2 regions of the Parvimonas oralis genome follow, and region 1 is predicted to be linked to the other one. Evidence: a T-box and tRNA genes for the amino acid it is inferred to sense, from the RefSeq annotation. Region 1 holds a T-box; the other holds one or more tRNA genes.
What was found. The T-box of region 1 lies ahead of leuS (leucine--tRNA ligase). A T-box ahead of a tRNA ligase gene usually reads a tRNA of that ligase, here a tRNA-Leu.
Positions count from the first base shown of each region.

Region 2: it encodes a tRNA-Leu, which carries the amino acid that the T-box ahead of leuS (leucine--tRNA ligase) is inferred to sense. The anticodon was not compared.

Region 1 is NZ_JBLKRS010000001.1:662,265-666,889, reverse strand. Features, by position in the region: gene ACMX2D_RS03200 (GrpB family protein) at 35-601, shown strand; gene ACMX2D_RS03195 (Hsp33 family molecular chaperone HslO) at 670-1,554, shown strand; gene ACMX2D_RS03190 (MATE family efflux transporter) at 1,564-2,916, shown strand; T-box leader at 2,966-3,152, shown strand; gene leuS (leucine--tRNA ligase) at 3,199-4,625, shown strand, end outside.
Region 2 is NZ_JBLKRS010000001.1:234,251-238,875, forward strand. Features, by position in the region: gene ACMX2D_RS01205 (phospho-sugar mutase) at 1-1,594, shown strand, start outside; tRNA gene ACMX2D_RS01210 (tRNA-Leu) at 1,728-1,814, opposite strand; gene upp (uracil phosphoribosyltransferase) at 2,010-2,639, shown strand; gene ACMX2D_RS01220 (hypothetical protein) at 2,822-3,544, shown strand; gene tig (trigger factor) at 3,739-4,625, shown strand, end outside.

The sequences.
Region 1 (4,625 bases):
GGAGATTTTTTAAATTCAAACAAAAGGAAATTTTATGAGTAAAAAATTAAATGAAATGAGTTTAGAGGAATTATGGGAAATTTTTCCAATATTTCTAGTTGAACATAATGATGAATGGAAAACTTGGTATGAAGATGAAAAACTAAATATTTTATCTTTAATTCCAAGCGAAAAAATTTACAGAATTTCACATATAGGAAGTACATATATTCCTACAATATGGGCAAAAAACATTGTAGATATTCTTTTAGAGATTAAGAATAATGAAGATTTAAAGTTTGTAAAAGAGATATTATTAAAAAATAATTGGCTTTGTATGAGTGAAGATGAAAAGAGAATTTCTATGAATAAAGGCTATACTGAAAAAGGATTTGCTAAAAAAGTATTTCATTTGCATATAAGATTAGCAGGAGATAATGATGAATTGTATTTTAGAGATTATTTATTTGAAAATTCTGAAATTGCAAAAGAGTATGAAAGACTAAAATTATCTCTGTGGAAAAAATTTGAACATAATCGAGATGCTTATACAGAATCAAAAGGAGAATTTATTAAAAAATATACTGAAATTGCGAAGAAAAAATACGGAAAAATATATTAATTTATTAATTGATTTCTTTAAAATTTTAGTATATAATTTTTATATATAATTAATATTAAGGAGTTTTTATGGCAAAAATATTAAGATGTATTGATGAGCATAATTCAATGAGATTTTTCTTTGCCTTTACAGATGATATAGTAAATGATTTTGAAAAATTACAAAAGAGTTCTGTAAGTGCAAATATTGAGATGGGAAAAGTTTTAACGATGAATGCGTTGCTTTATTCTGATTTAAAAAATGATACAGATACAATTGATTTGAAGTTAAAGACAAATGGAGAATGTGGTCTTATAATTTCAAAATTGTATAATAATTCTTTTATAACAGGATATTTGGAAAATAAAAATTTAAGTAAATATGATAAAATTTATGAAAAAGGAAAATCTTCAAAGGACTTTATAGGAGATAAGGGAATACTTGTTTTGATAAAGGACTTAGGACTTAAAGCTCCTTATATTGGACAAACAAGTATAATTTCTTCAGATATTAGTGAAAATTTTACTAATTATTTTAGTGCATCAAATCAAACTGTAACTTCTATTGATTTACAAGTAAAAAAGCTTGAAGATAGTTATATTTCTTTTGGATTTATGATGGAGCTTTTGCCAAATTATACTGAAAAAGATTTATCACAATTTAAAATCTATTCAGATATGTTTAAGATTGAATTGGAAAATTATCTTGCTTCAAAAACTGATGATATGAGTTTTTATGATTATATTTGTTCTATTTTGAAAATCTTTAATATAAGAATTATTGAAGAGAAGATTATTCATTATAAATGTAATTGTAGTGATGAAAAAATAGATAATATGTTATTGGGTTTAGGTAAAAAAGAGCTTAATGATATAGTAGAAGATGGAAAAGATATAGAAATTTCTTGTAATTTTTGTGATAAAAAGTACAAGAAAAGTGTTGAACATATTAAAAATTTATTAAAAAAATTGTAGGAATTACTTATGAAAAAAATTAATTTATTAGATAATAGGATTTATAGAAATTTAGTAATGTTGTCTATTCCAATAATGACAACTTCCTTTATTCAAATGTCTTACACTCTAATGGATACATTTTGGGTTGGAAAACTTGGGACTGAAGCAATTGCAGGAGTTGGAATAGTCGCATTTATTATGTGGTTTGCAAATTCTTTGGTTTTAGTTTCAAAGACAGGAATAGAAATAGGGGTTGCGTATAGTGTAGGTTCTAGGGATGATAAACAATTTAGAAAATATATCGACACTTCCGTTGCCATAAATTTATTTATGTCTATAACATTTGGAATATTATTATATATTTTTAGACTCGATATAATTAAATTTTTCAATATAAAAAGCGAAGTAGTAATTTCACTTGCAAATAGCTATTTAAAGATTGTTCTATTAGGACTGCCTTTTACTTTTTTAAATCCGCTATTTTCAGGAGTTTTTAATGGTTCAGGAAATAGTAAAGTTCCTTTTATAGCAAATTCAATCGGTCTTATTGTAAATATAATTCTAGATCCGATTTTGATTTATGGATTCTTTGGATTACCTGAGTTTGGGGTTAGTGGAGCTGCAATTGCTACTACTCTATCTCAAATTATTGTTACAAGTATTTTTATGATATTTTCAATTTTAGACGGAAGAATCCTTAAAGGAATAAATTTAGTTAAAAATTTTAACAATCCAACCTTTAAGGAAGTTTTAAGACTAGGTGTTCCAACAGCTTTTAAATCCTGTATATTTGCTTTTATCTCAACTATTTTACTTAGAATAATAGCTAATTGGGGTGAAAATGCAGTTGCTGCTGAGAATGTTGCAGTACAAATTGAAGCTATAAACTGGATGACTGTTGAAGGCTTTTCCATTGCACTTTGTGCTTTGATAGCACAAAATTATGGAGCAAAAAATTATGATAATATTGTCAATGGATATAAAAAAGGGCTTAAAATAATTTTATGGATTGGAGTTTTCTGTTCATTCTTTCTGTTTTTTTCATCAGATTATATAATCAAATTATTTATAAGAGATGACTTAAATACAATTAGAATGGGTGTTAGTTATTTAAAAGTTTTAGCCTTTTCAGAGATATTTTTAGCACTTGAAATTGGAATTTCAGGAATGTTTAACGGGCTTAAGAATACAAAAACACCAACTATAATAAGCACTTTTTCAAATGCATTAAGAATTCCTTTAGCTTATTTGGTTTTTTATCTAAAATTGGATATAACTTATATTTGGGCTGTAATTTCTTTTTGTACCTTTTTAAAAGGAATATTAAATTATATTTTTTTTAAGAAATTTATAAGGGAAAACTTTGATTTTAAATTATAATGTATTGAAAAAAAATAAAAAATATGGTATTATATTTTTGTTATATTTTATAAAATTTTTGATTGAAAGTAGTAAATATATTCAAATTTTTAGAGAGTTATTGTTTGGTGGAAAATAATATTTTGATGTATTGAACTTGTTCATAAAATGCAAATGCCGTTGATTACGTTATAATCTTAGAGTGAGTTTAATACTAATTAGAGTGGTACCACGGAATTTATACTTTCGTCTCTTTATGAGGCGGAAGTTTTTTTATTACTTTATTACGAATGGAGGAATGTTATGAAAAATTATAATCCAAAAAATATCGAAAAAAAATGGCAAGATATTTGGGATGAAAAGAAACCTTTTAAATGTGAAATTAATGATAAAGAAAAATTCTATCCTTTAATAGAATTTCCATATCCATCAGGTCAAGGACTTCATGTAGGACATCCAAGACCATATACTGCAATGGATGTTGTAAGTAGAAAAAGAAGACTTGAAGGACAAAATGTATTATTTACAATGGGTTGGGATGCTTTCGGTTTGCCGACTGAAAACTATGCGATGAAAAATAAAATTCATCCTGAAGTTGTAACAAAAAATAATATTGAAAATTTTAAAAAACAACTAAAGAGTATCGGATTTTCTTTTGATTGGGATAGAGAAATAAATACGACAGATCCTGAGTATTACAAATGGACTCAATGGATTTTTATGAAGATGTTTGAAAAAGGACTTGCATATAAAATGGAAATGCCGATAAACTTCTGTACTTCTTGTAAAGTAGGTTTATCAAATGAAGAAGTTGTCGGTGGCTGTTGTGAAAGATGTGGTAGTGAAGTTATTCATAAAGTTAAAAATCAATGGATGTTAAAAATAACTGAATATGCAGACAGACTTATAGATGACCTTGAAGAAGTTGACTTTATTGACAGAGTTAAAACACAACAAATCAATTGGATTGGCAGAAGTTATGGTATGGAAGTTAAATTCCAAATTAAAGATATTGATGATACTATTTTGGTATATACTACAAGACCCGATACAATTTTTGGTGCAACTTATATGGTTATATCTTGTGAGCATCCATTACTAAAAAAATATGAAGATAGAATAAAGAATAAAGAAGAAATTGAAAAATACATTTTAGAAGTTCAAAAGAAATCAGAATTTGAAAGAACTGAAATGAATAAAGACAAAACAGGGGTTAAAATTGACGGAATAACTGCAATTAATCCTTGTACTAAAAAAGAAATTCCTGTATTTATTTCTGACTATGTTCTAATGACTTATGGAAGCGGAGCAATTATGGCAGTACCTGCACATGATACGAGAGATTTTGATTTTGCTAAAAAATTTGGTTTAGACATTGTTGAAGTTGTTAGTGGCGGGGAAAATGTGCAAGAAAAAGCATATACAGATACTAATAGCGGAATTTTGGTTAATTCAGATTTTCTAAACGGACTTTCAGTTAAAGAAGCAAAAGAAAAGATTTTTGAATATCTATCAAAACTTGGTATCGGAAATAAAAAGACAAACTTTAAACTTCGTGATTGGGTTTTCTCAAGACAAAGATATTGGGGAGAACCGATTCCTTTAGTAAATTGTGAAAAATGTGGTTGGGTTGCAATTCCGGAAGAAGAATTACCTTTAAGACTTCCTGAACTTGAATCATTTGAACCTACAGAAACAGGAGAATCTCCACTTTCCAAGATTGATGAATT
Region 2 (4,625 bases), 430 kb from region 1:
TAAAGATAGATTTTATAAAGTTTTAGAATTTGGTACAGCAGGGCTTCGTGGAAAACTAGGTGCCGGAACAAATAGAATGAATAAATATATGGTTTCAAAGGCTGCACAAGCTCTTGCAAATACTATTATTGATCATGGACAAGAAGCTATTGAAAGAGGAGTTGCCTTAAGTTATGATGTAAGATATGGCTCTAAAGAATTTGCAGAACTTACTTGTTCAATAATGGCTGGAAATGGAATTAAATCATATATATATAAGGGAATTAGACCTACTCCAATGTGTTCTTATGCGATTAGAAAATTAAATTGTATAGCGGGAGTAATGGTTACTGCTAGTCATAATCCACAAGCATATAATGGATATAAAGCGTATTGGAAAGAGGGATCACAAATTCTTGATGATATAGCAAATCAAATTTCAGCTCATATGGATAAAATTGAAAAGTTTGAAGATGTTAAATTAATTCCTTTTGAAGATGCTATAAAGAGTGGAATTGCTAAATATATTGATGATTCAGTAGATGAAGATTACAAAAAAGAAGTTTTAAATTTAACTATAAATGATGAAAATATAGATAAAGATATTAAAGTGGTTTATACGCCTCTAAATGGTGTTGGAAATTTACCTGTTAGAGAAGTTTTAAAAAGAAGAGGATTTGAAAATATTTTTGTTGTAAAAGAACAAGAATTGCCTGATCCTGAATTTACAACTGTTGGATATCCTAATCCTGAAGTTCCTAAAGCCTTTCTTTATTCTGAAAAATTAGGTAAAGAAGTTGGAGCTGATATTTTAATTGCAACAGATCCTGATTGTGATAGAGTTGCTCTTGAAGTAAAAGATAAAAATGGAGAATATGTATTTTTAAATGGTAACAGAATAGGAGCGTTATTATCATATTACATTTTCTCACAAAGATATGCACTTAATAATTTACCTGAAAATCCTGTTTTAGTAAAATCTATTGTAACAGGAGATTTATCCAGAGCAATAGCTAAAAAATATGGAATAGAAACAGTTGAAACATTAACAGGTTTTAAAAATATTTGTGGTAAGACAAATGAATATGATGTAACTAAAGAAAAAAATTATGTTTTCGGATATGAAGAAAGTATTGGTTTTTGCTATGGTACATTTATAAGAGATAAAGATGCTGTCGGAGCTTCAATGATGGTTGTAGAAATGGCTGCATACTATAAAAAACAAGGAAAGAGTCTATTAGAAGTTTTAAATGATATCTATGAAGAATTTGGATATTATAATGAAAGACAAATTTCTCTTGAACTTGAAGGAATTGAAGGACAACAAAGAATTGGAAGAATGATGGAAGACTTTAGAGAAAATCCTATTGAAGAAATGGGAGATATTTCTTTAAAAGAAATCATTGATTTTAAAGATGGATATTTGGATTTTCCAAAACAAAATTGTCTAAAATATTACTTGAATGATGGCTCTTGGTATGCTTTAAGACCGTCAGGAACAGAACCTAAGATTAAATTATATATTTATACAATAGGAAAAACTGAACAAGAGAGTGTTGATAAATTAGATTTAATTGAAAAAGTATGTAGAGAAAAAATGAATAATGTAAAATAAAGAAAAAGGTATGTTAATTCATACCTTTTTTGCAATAAGAACCCCACCCTTCCACGATGCTTCGCATCGGGTGGGTTCCCGGGAACCTTGTTGTTTCACAATAAAAAAAACTAACAAAAGTTAGTTTTTGAAATGGTGCCGGCAGTGGGACTCGAACCCACACACCCTTGTGGATAACAGATTTTGAGTCTGTCTCGTCTGCCAGTTCCGACACGCCGGCAAATTTAATTACTGAAATAGTATAACATAAAAATAAAAACATTTCAATATTTTTAATAAAAATTTTTGTGTAAAAATATTAAAAATATTTTATCAATATAATTAACAGACTTTACTAATTTAAAAAAATTTTGTATAATAGTAAAAATTAAGTTAATATAATAAAAGTTTTTGCATAATTGTAGGAGGTAATAATATGTCAAAATTAACAGTATTCGATCATCCGGTAATTTCACATAAGTTGGGATATTTAAGAGATAAAAATACCGGTGGGAAAGATTTTAGAGCTTTGGTAAATGAAATTTCTATGCTTATGGCTTATGAAGTTACAAGAGATTTAAAAACTGATGAAGTAGAAATTGAAACACCTTTACAAAAGACAAAGGTTAAGAGATTATCAGGTAAAAAGTTGGGAGTAGTTCCTATCCTAAGAGCGGGACTTGGAATGGTTGAAGGAATGTTAAATATTCTTCCTGCTGCAAAAGTTGGACATATTGGATTATATCGTGATCCGGAAACTTTACAACCTGTTGAATATTATTGTAAACTACCTGTAGATGCAGAAGAAAGAGACTTTTTAGTTCTTGACCCAATGCTTGCTACTGGTGGTTCAGCATCTGATGCAATTAAACTTTTAAAACAAAAGGGTTGTAAAAATATTAAATTGGTTTGTATAATTGCGGCTCCTGAAGGGGTTAAGGCTGTTCAAAAAAATCATCCTGATGTAGATATTTTTGTAGCTGCATTAGATGAAAAATTAAATGAACATAGCTATATTATTCCAGGACTTGGAGATGCAGGAGACAGATTGTTTGGAACAAAATAGTTTATAGAATTTAAATAGTTGGAGTTTTTTCCGATTTTTTATTGTGAAACAACAAGGTTCCCGGGAACCCATCCGATGCGAAGCATCGTGGAAGGGTGGGGTTCTTATTCTAGTTAAAACTTTTAATAGAATTTATTAAAATGTGTATTGGAATAATAGAAATATTTTTGGGGTGTTATATAATGTTTAAAAATAAAAAATTTTTTGTAATGGTATTATTATTTATATTATTTTCTTTTACAGCTTGTTCAGATGAAAAAGATGTTGGTGATATATTTGAAAAAATAAAAGAAGCAAATAATACTATTCAGTCATATATATTGGTTAATGAAATAAATAGTGAAAATAGGGGAACTGTAATGATTCAAACTATGAAGGCTGAATTGATTAATGATAAAAGTACTAAGGAAATCACTAAAGGTAAGGCATCTATCAGATATAGTGGAAATTCAAATTATGAACAAAATAATTATGATGCCGAATTTGTTGGTGATGAAAACAAAACAATGATTATAACAAAAAAAGTAAATGGTGAGGAAAATAGAAAAGAAGAAAATAACGTCAATTATAATATATATCCAAACTATTTTAAATTGTTAGATGGTATTTATTCTATTGAAGAAAAAGATTTAAAATTGGAAGAAATGGATACTGAATACCATTTAAAATTAAAAAATGACAATAAAAGTTTAAAAGTTTTTAATTTGTTAAAATCAGAATATAAATTAGCTCTTCATAATGTTTCAGAAAAAGAAGTTGATATGACATTTGAAGCAGTATTTGATAAAAATACATTTTATTTAAAAAATATAATTTGGAAAATAGAGTATAGTGGATATAAAGGTCAATTTAAAACTAAAAACACTACAACATATTCAGATTGGAACAAGGTGAATTTAGACTAAAAAATAGAATATAGTTTTTTTATGTTACTCTATAATGAGTAGCATTTTTTTTTGAAGGATTATAACACTTTGTGGGTATAAATTCTTTGAATATGTATTAAATCTATTGAAATATATGTTTTTTTATGTTATAATTTTTGGGTATGTAAATAGAAAATAATATAATTTTTATAGAGCGATTAGGAGGAAATTAAATGAATACTAAATTAGTATCAAGAGATGAAAAGAAAATAGTTTTTACATCAGAAATTAGTTCAGAGGCTTTTGAAGCTTCAATTAATAAAGTTTATAACAAAATGAAATCAAGATTTAACATTCCAGGATTCAGAAAGGGTAAAGCTCCAAGAAAAATCATAGAATTAAATTATGGAGAAGGAATTTTCTTTGAAGATGCAGTAAATGATTTGTTACCTGACCTATTCGAAGAATCTGTAAAAGAATTAGAAATTGGTAAAGATATCTGTGGAATGCCAAAAATAGATATTGAAGAGTTTGATAAAAACAAAGCTATAGTTATTAAGTTTGAACAAGAATTAAAACCTGTTCCTGAATTAGGTGATTATAAAAATTTAGTAGCTGATGATGTTAAGTTTGAAGTAACTGATGAAATGGTTGATGAAAGAGTAAATAAAGAACGTGAAAATAATGCAAGAATAGTTTCAATTGAAGATAGACCTGTAAAGGATATGGATACTGTAAATATTGACTTTGAAGGAAGTGTTGAAGGTGTTTCATTTGAAGGAGGTAAATCTGAAAATTATGATTTAGTAGTAGGTTCACATACTTTTATTCCAGGTTTTGAAGAACAATTAATCGGAAAGAATATTGGAGATAATGTTGATGTCAATGTTATTTTCCCTGAAGAATATCATTCAGAAGAATTAAAAGGAAAAGAAGCACTTTTCAAAGTTAAAATAAATTCTATTAAAGAAAAACAACTTCCTGAATTAGATGACGAGTTTGCCCAAGATGTTTCAGAATTTGATACATTGGAAGAATACAGAGCAGACATTAAAAAGAATCTTATTGAATCAGCAGAAAGAAATGCATTAGTTCAAAAACAAAATAATGCAATTGATGC